DNA from 2 places in the Citrobacter sp. ANG330 genome. Region 1 is predicted to be linked to the other one. Evidence: riboswitches for the same ligand, from Rfam matches in the RefSeq annotation. Region 1 holds a riboswitch; the other holds the start of a gene.
The links. Region 1 has a riboswitch for thiamine pyrophosphate ahead of thiB (thiamine ABC transporter substrate binding subunit). Riboswitches for the same ligand answer to the same signal wherever they lie in the genome.

Region 1 (4,190 bases):
ACCAGCGCCAGACAGCACACCATCTGGATCAACGCCAGCATGGCAGCGCGCGCGGGATCGTAGTCGAAATTAAGCGCCTGATAAATCGCCAGCTCAATGGTCGTCGCCTGCGGCCCGCCGCCCAGCGACAGTACGGTCGCGAAGCTGGCAAAACAGAGCATAAAAATCAGCGCGGCGACAGGCGGGATTTGGCGACGCAGCCACGGCCACTCGACAAAGCGAAAGAACTGCCAGCCGCGGATACCGAGCTGTGCCGCAAGCTGGCGCTGCTCGCCGGGGATATTTTCCAGCGACTGCAACAGCAGGCGGCTTGCCATTGGCAGATTAAAAAAGATGTGAGCCAGCAGGATGCCCTGCAAGCCGTAAGGCGAGAAGGTCCACTCCAGCCCAAGCATGTGCCAGAGCGAGGCCAGCCAGCCCTGGCGTCCGTAGACGCTGAGAATACCAAATACCGCAACCAGCACCGGGAGGATCAGCGTCATGGCGCACAGGCGCAGCAAAGCCAGCCGCCCCGGAAAGCGGCGTCGGTACAGCGCCCGCGCAAGGAAGATGGCCGGAACCACCGAAAGCACTGCCGACAAAAAGGCCTGCCAGAAGGAAAAACGCACCACATGCCACAGGTAGCTGTCCCGCCACAGCGAGGACCATGCCGCCTGCGGCGCGTTGAACCACAAGGCCAGAAAGGCGGCCAGCGCTACCGCCACCATCAGCGTGGCGGCACAAAGGCCTGGAATTAGCCAGCCGGCAATTAGCGGCTGACGGCGCGTTGCCATTCGCTAATCCATGCCTGGCGTTGTGCCGCCACTTCCGCTGGAGTGAACTCCAGGGTGGTTGCGGGCTTAGCCAGTTGTTCAAACCCGGCGGGCAGGGTGACATTCGCCACCGGATACATCCAGTTGCCGGTGGGGATTGCCTTCTGAAACGCTGGCGAGATCATGAACTTGAGGAACTTTTCCGCCAGCTCAGGCTGCTTACTGGCCGCGGTACGCGCGGCGACTTCTACCTGCAGATAATGACCTTCGCTAAAGTTGGCGGCGGCGAAATTATCCTTTTTCTCTTCGATGATGTGATACGCCGGTGAGGTGGTGTAGCTCAACACCAGATCGCTTTCACCTTTCAGGAACAGGCCATAGGCTTCGCTCCAGCCTTTGGTGACCGTGACGGTTTTGGCCGCCAGCTTCTGCCACGCCTGTGGCGTTTTGTCACCATACACTTTCTGCATCCACAGCATCAGCCCAAGGCCTGGCGTACTGGTGCGCGGATCCTGATAAATCACCCGCCATTTCTGATCGCTCTCGACCAGTTCCTTCAGGCTTTTCGGCGGATTTTTGAGTTTGTTTTTGTCATACACAAATGCAAAGTAGCCGTAATCAAACGGGACAAAGGTGTCATTTTTCCAGCCGCCCGGTACATTGACCGCTTCGCTGGCGACGCCACTTTTTGCAAACAGCTGGGTTTGCGTCGCCGCTTCCAGCAGGTTGTTATCCAGCCCCAGCACCACGTCGGCTTTGCTGTTTTTCCCTTCCATTCGCAGGCGATTAAGTAACGACACGCCATCTTCCAGCGCCACCAGCTTCAGCTCGCAGTTGCAGTCGGCTTCAAAGGCTTTTTTCACCGCCGGGCCAGGGCCCCAGTCTGCGGCGAACGAATCGTAGGTATAGACAGTAAGTACAGGTTTGGCGAAGGCGGGCGCTGCACACAGAAGAATAAGGGGAAGACATTTTTTTAACACTTTGCACCTCAAAAAATGGGTGGCAAAGGATTTTGAGCGGTAGCCTCAAATCCCTTCGCCGGCGTTATCCGGATCAGGTTCGACGGGTATTATCTCAGCCCATACACTTCATCATTCAAACCGCCTCTGTGTTGGCTGCGTTCGCTCACCCCAGTCACATAGTGTTCTATGCTCCCGGAGATTCACTCGTTTGCCGCCTTGATGCAGCTTGCATGATTTTGTGTATGTTTAATTAGCACCCCGTTGAGAACGGCGTTAGTGTAGTGATTTTGCCGCGTTGCGGCAATCATGGATCCGGCGGCGCGAACCACGCGGATTTAAAGTCGAACCAGCCGAGGGTGTTCATGCGCAAGCCGCGCATACTGCGCTGGCCCTGGATAATCAGCCAATGATGGATCAGTGGCACAATCGCTTTGCTGGCGAGCAGTTGTTGGCACCAGACGGCGAGATTCATCTCGCCGGTGCGCCAGCGTGCGGCGTCGGCTTCCCAGTCCAGCGGAATGCAGTGCTGTAACAGCGGGACTTCACACAGATGCGCGAACAACGAGAAGTCGAGCGGCAGGGTGAAGTTGGCGCTGTTAAGCCAGATGTCGCTCTCAATTTCCCCGGAATGCCATTGATCGTAGTCGATCTCCTGAATATTCAGCTTCACCTGATGTTGCGCCAGAAGCTGGCTCATGATCTGCGCAATCACCTGATGTTCGATGTGTTCGTGATAATAGGTCAGTGTGAGCGTCTCCAGCCCGGCGGGTTTTTCGCCATGTCCCGGTCGCGCATGATGCCAACGGGGCAGCAAACCATAGGCCGGGAACCAGTGGCGCTGATACTGTTCATCGGCATAGTAAAGCAGGTTGCTGGGCGAGAGCACACGACTGACCCACTCTCTGACTTCCTGACTGGCGCCGCGATGGGTACGGGCATCGAACAGCAGGTAATAACACCCCTCTTCAAGTCGGCTCTCGATGGCCTTTTCATCTTCAGTAGGGCCTTTCAGCGTCAGGCCGCCGTTCGGCTCGTCGCCGATATCTGGCAACACCCATACATTCACCTCGTCAATCAGGGCGCGAAAACCGAAGAAGTCATCAAAGGCATGAATTTTTAGCTGATTACGCGTATTGCGTATCACTGCGTACGGGCCAGTACCAATCGGATGGCTGGCGAAATTGTTCAGGGTTTCCCACTCACGCGGGAGGATCATTGCCGGAACCTGGCCCAGCAGCCACGGTAGCCAGCGATCGGGCTGCGAAAGATGGATGTCCAGCGTCCAGGGCGTTGGCGAGACGATCTCGCTGATGTGCGAGTAGAGCGGTAACGTATTAATGCGCCTTAATGACGACACCACATCGTCCATCTCCAGTTCACGACCGTGGTGAAAATGGATCCCCGGACGCAGAAAAAAGCGCCAGTGCAGGGGCGATATTTGCTGCCAGTGGTGGGCAATGTCCGCTTCCAGTTCCCCATTTTCCTCTTTTACGCGGATCAGGGCGCTGAAAATCTGGCGGGCAATATGGGTTTCTGAACGTCGCAGCGCTGTACCTGGCAGCAGGTTTTGCAGCGGGCGGTAGTAGAGCACGCGCAGGATATGGCGCCCCTGGCGGAAACTGCGGCCCAGATGGGAAACCAGCATCTGCCGTACGGCGGCTTTGTCGCCAACCAGTTGTACTAATTGATCGATCCTGTCCTGTTCCAGCAGGTCTTCCGCACGCTGCTGCTGGAGTGCCAGTCCGGTATACAGGAAGGTTAAGCGTGAACGTTTTCCGCGCCCGACCTCAGCCTCCCACGTCAGCCAGCCGCGTTCCTGCATGGTGTTGAGCAATGTGCGCATATGGCGACGCGAGCAGCTCAGCAGATCCGCCAGTTCGTTCAGCGTGGTGTCCTGTGCTTTGCCGTCGCAGCATTGCCACAAGCGGATGAACTGTTGTTGCAGACGACCAGAGGACATAAAAGGGGAACTCCTGCGAAAAACTCAGCAATTTTATTATCCCTATATTAGGCCAATAATACATTCCGATGAAGCACTATGAAGGGGTCATCTATGCGCCAGTTTTATCAGAAGTACTTTGCCGCGACAGAAGGGTTGTCCTGGTTGGCTTGCCTGAGCGCGCCGCAGCGCTTAAAGATACTGGAAGAACTGATGCAGTGGGAGGTGACAGCCTGACCCCGGAATGGCAGACATCATGTGTGACTGAGTATTGGTGTTAATCACCGCGCCAGCAGGTATTATCTGCTGGCTTTTTTCGTTTTGGCTGCGCTGATAAAGGAAAAATATGCTCTGGTTAATGACGATGGGACGACGTCTCAACGGTGTGTACGCGGCGTTTATGCTCGTCGCTTTTATGATGGGGGTGGCGGGGGCGCTACAGGCGCCGACGTTGAGCCTGTTTCTCAGTCGTGAGGTCGGGGCGCAGCCGTTCTGGGTGGGATTGTTTTACACCGTTAACGCCATCGCCGGGATTGG
Region 2 (4,190 bases), on a different contig from region 1:
GCGTGACGCTCTTCGCGAGCTTATCGAGCAGTGCGTGCAGCGTTTTCGGATCGGCATACATCATCTTTTTAATCACGGTAAAGGCTTTGCTACTGCCGCCTTCCACCATGTAGGTCGCCAGCGTCCATGGACTACCGGAAAAACCAATCAGCGGCACATCGCCTTTCAGCTCGCGACGAATCGTGCGTACCGCGTTCATCACGTAGCCCAGTTCATCTTCCGGGTCGGGAACCGGCAGTTTGTCGACATCGGCTTTGCAGGCGACCGGTGCGGTAAAGCGCGGGCCTTCTCCGGCTTCAAACCAGAGCCCCAGCCCCATCGCATCCGGAATGGTCAGAATATCCGAGAAGAGGATCGCCGCATCAAGCGGGAAACGGCGCAGCGGCTGGAGCGTGACTTCGCAAGCCAGCTCGGCATTTTTGCACAGCGACATAAAATCGCCCGCCTGCGCGCGAGTGGCTTTATACTCCGGTAAATAGCGGCCCGCCTGGCGCATCATCCATACCGGGGTGACATCAACGGGCTGGCGCAGCAGCGCACGCAGATAACGATCGTTCTTCAGTTCGGTCATTTTTGCAGTTCCTTATTGCGTCAGGCCGCCAGTGTAACACTACTCGTTCTTTACTCGTACTCGGCCCGGCACATTGCCACGGTATCTTCAATCAAACGCCGTGCGACGGTACCTGGCGGCGGCAGAAGCGGTAAATCATCGTAGCGATACCAGTTCGCCTCCAGTAGCTCCTTCGGGTCGATAACAATGTCGCCGCTGTCATATTCCGCCATAAACGCAGTCATCAGCGACATCGGGAAGGGCCACGGCTGAGAAGTCACGTAACGCAGATTTTTGACTTTAATACCGCTCTCTTCCATCACCTCACGGGCCACCGCCTGCTCTAAGGTTTCCCCCACCTCAACAAATCCGGCGAGCACGGTGTGCACACCGTTGCGATGGCGAACGTGTTGGGCAAGCAGGATGGAATCTTCGCGACGAATGGCGACGATAATGCAGGGGGCGATTTGCGGATAATAGCGTTCGCGGCAGTGGGTACAGAGCATCGCCCACTCGGTTTTACTGGCATGCATGGGGTGCCCGCAATAGCCGCAGAATTTATGCGAACGGTAGAATTCCGCCAGTTGTACCCCACGCCCCGCCAGTTGAAACAGCCCCACATCCTGATCGATCACCTGACGCACCGAGCCCATATCCTGGCGGCGATGCTGTTGCACCAGCCAGACGGGCTCGCCTTGCCACTCTCCAATGTGCAGCGCGCGCGCGCCGACAAGATCAAAATTCACCGCATCGCCATGGGGCAATTCGCCGTGAGGCAACCATAATTTTTGTTCATGACTGACTATCCACCAGCCGTGATCTAATTTTTCAATAATACGATCCATAGCTCTTGCGCTACCCTTGCTTCACTGGCATGTTGATAACATTATTTTTACAATTCCTGCGTGAGCAGTTTTTAAATCTACAGTGCGGAGTCAATCATGCTAAACCAGCTGGAAGACCTGACAGAGCGCGTCAGAGGAAGTAACAAACTGGTTGATCGCTGGCTACATATACGTAAGCATCTGCTCGTGGCTTACTACAATCTGGTTGGCATTAAGCCTGGCAAAGAATCGTACATGCGGCTGAATGAAAAAGCGCTTGATGATTTTTGTCAGAGCCTGGTCGACTATCTCTCCACCGGACACTTCAGTATTTATGAACGTATTCTGCATAAATTGGAAGGCAACGGTCAGCTTTTAAAAGCGACAAAAATCTGGCCGCTGCTGGAAGCGAACACGCAACGCATCATGGAATACTATGATTCCAGTCTGGAAACGGCGATAGATCACGATAACTGTCTGGAATTTCAACAGGTTCTATCCGATCTCGGCGAAGCGCTGGAAGCCCGGTTTGCCCTTGAAGATAAGCTGATCATGCTGGTCTTTGACGCGATGCACGACAGTGCAGCCATCAAACGTCCTGCTTGAGTTCTGCGCGTTTAACGCGTAATTTACCCACATTGCCTCTGTGAAAGAGGTTACATCTTGTCGGAGTGCCTTACGCGAAAGCGTAGGCTGAGACCGTTAATTCGGGATCCGCGGAACCTGATCAGGTTAAAACCTGCGAAGGGAACAAGAGTAATTCTGCTTTATGCGTAAGCCTTAGCGGGCAGCGCACATCTATTACTCCATCCGTCGTCTGACAAGCCATCTCCTTACTTTTTTGGAATGAGCTATGTCTGCAACTACTACGAAACCATCCCGCCGCGAACAGCGCGCGCAAGCACAACACTTTATCGACACGCTGGAAGGCACGGCCTTCCCGAACTCAAAACGGATCTACATCACTGGTTCACAGCACGATATTCGCGTCCCGATGCGGGAGATCCAGCTTAGCCCGACGCTCATCGGCGGCAGCAAAGAAAACCCACAGTTTGAAGAAAACGAAGCGATTCCGGTGTACGACACCTCCGGTCCGTACGGCGATCCGGAGGTGGCGATTAACGTTCAGCAGGGGCTGGCGAAACTGCGCCAGCCGTGGATTGATGCCCGTAACGACAGCGAAACCTTAACTGACCGCAGTTCTGCTTATACCAAAGCGCGTCTGGCCGACGACGGTCTGGACGAGCTGCGCTTCACCGGCCTGCTGACGCCAAAACGCGCCAAAGCGGGTAAATGCGTGACTCAGTTGCACTACGCCCGCCAAGGGATAGTCACCCCGGAAATGGAATTTATCGCCATCCGTGAAAACATGGGCCGTGAACGCATCCGCAGTGAAGTGTTACGCCAGCAGCATCCGGGTGAAGGCTTTGGCGCACGCCTGCCGGAGAACATCACGCCAGAATTCGTGCGTGACGAAGTGGCCGCCGGACGGGCGATCATCCCCGCGAACATTAATCACCCGGAGTCCGAACCAATGATTATTGGTCGCAACTTCCTGGTGAAGGTGAATGCCAACATCGGTAACTCTGCGGTCACCTCCTCCATCGAAGAAGAAGTGGAAAAACTGGTCTGGTCGACACGCTGGGGAGCGGACACCGTGATGGACCTTTCTACCGGCCGCTATATTCACGAAACCCGCGAGTGGATCCTGCGCAACAGTCCGGTGCCGATCGGTACCGTACCGATCTATCAGGCACTGGAGAAGGTCAACGGGATCGCCGAAGATCTGACCTGGGAAGCCTTCCGCGATACGCTGCTGGAGCAGGCTGAACAGGGTGTGGACTATTTCACTATCCATGCCGGCGTGCTGTTGCGCTTTGTGCCGATGACCGCGAAACGCCTCACGGGGATCGTCTCACGCGGCGGTTCGATCATGGCGAAATGGTGCCTCTCTCATCACAAGGAGAACTTCCTCTACGAGCACTTCCGCGAGATTTGCGAAATCTGCGCCGCCTATGATGTTTCGCTGTCGCTTGGCGATGGTCTGCGCCCAGGCTCCATTCAGGACGCCAACGACGAGGCGCAATTCTCAGAACTGCGTACGCTGGGAGAGTTAACCCAAATCGCCTGGGAATACGATGTGCAGGTGATGATTGAAGGTCCGGGCCATGTGCCGATGCAGATGATCCGTCGCAACATGAGTGAAGAGCTGGAGCATTGCCATGAAGCGCCATTTTATACCTTAGGCCCGCTAACGACCGACATCGCGCCGGGCTACGATCACTTCACTTCGGGGATTGGCGCGGCGATGATCGGCTGGTTTGGCTGCGCAATGCTCTGTTACGTCACGCCAAAAGAGCACCTCGGTCTGCCGAACAAAGAGGATGTGAAACAAGGGCTGATAACCTACAAAATAGCCGCGCACGCCGCCGATCTGGCGAAGGGGCATCCTGGCGCGCAGATCCGCGATAACGCGATGTCGAAAGCGCGTTTCGAATTTCGCTGGGAAGACCAGTTTAACCTGGCGCTCGATCCGTTTACCGCCCGCGCTTACCACGACGAAACCCTACCGCAGGAATCCGGTAAAGTCGCGCACTTCTGCTCCATGTGCGGCCCCAAATTCTGCTCGATGAAAATAAGCCAGGAGGTGCGCGACTACGCCGCCGCGCAGACCATCGAAGTGGGAATGGCGGATATGTCAGAAACCTTCCGCGCCAGAGGCGGCGAAATTTACCTGAAAAAGGAGGAAGCCTGATGGTTCATCCTGATTTTCCAACGGTCCCCTTCCGTTTAGGGCTCTATCCGGTTGTCGACAG

Region 2: it holds a riboswitch for thiamine pyrophosphate, as region 1 does, so the genes downstream of both, thiC (phosphomethylpyrimidine synthase ThiC) here and thiB (thiamine ABC transporter substrate binding subunit) in region 1, are expected to answer to the same signal.

Annotation. Positions count from the first base shown of each region.
Region 1 covers NZ_JASJUI010000005.1:143,991-148,180, reverse strand. The annotation lists gene thiP (thiamine/thiamine pyrophosphate ABC transporter permease ThiP) at 1-773, opposite strand, end outside; gene thiB (thiamine ABC transporter substrate binding subunit) at 749-1,732, opposite strand; TPP riboswitch at 1,765-1,985, opposite strand; gene sgrR (HTH-type transcriptional regulator SgrR) at 2,019-3,674, opposite strand; gene sgrT (glucose uptake inhibitor SgrT) at 3,768-3,890, shown strand; gene QNN88_RS13420 (sugar efflux transporter) at 4,000-4,190, shown strand, end outside.
Region 2 covers NZ_JASJUI010000016.1:9,680-13,869, forward strand. The annotation lists gene hemE (uroporphyrinogen decarboxylase) at 1-571, opposite strand, end outside; gene nudC (NAD(+) diphosphatase) at 622-1,395, opposite strand; gene rsd (sigma D regulator) at 1,492-1,980, shown strand; TPP riboswitch at 2,032-2,141, shown strand; gene thiC (phosphomethylpyrimidine synthase ThiC) at 2,228-4,129, shown strand; gene thiE (thiamine phosphate synthase) at 4,129-4,190, shown strand, end outside.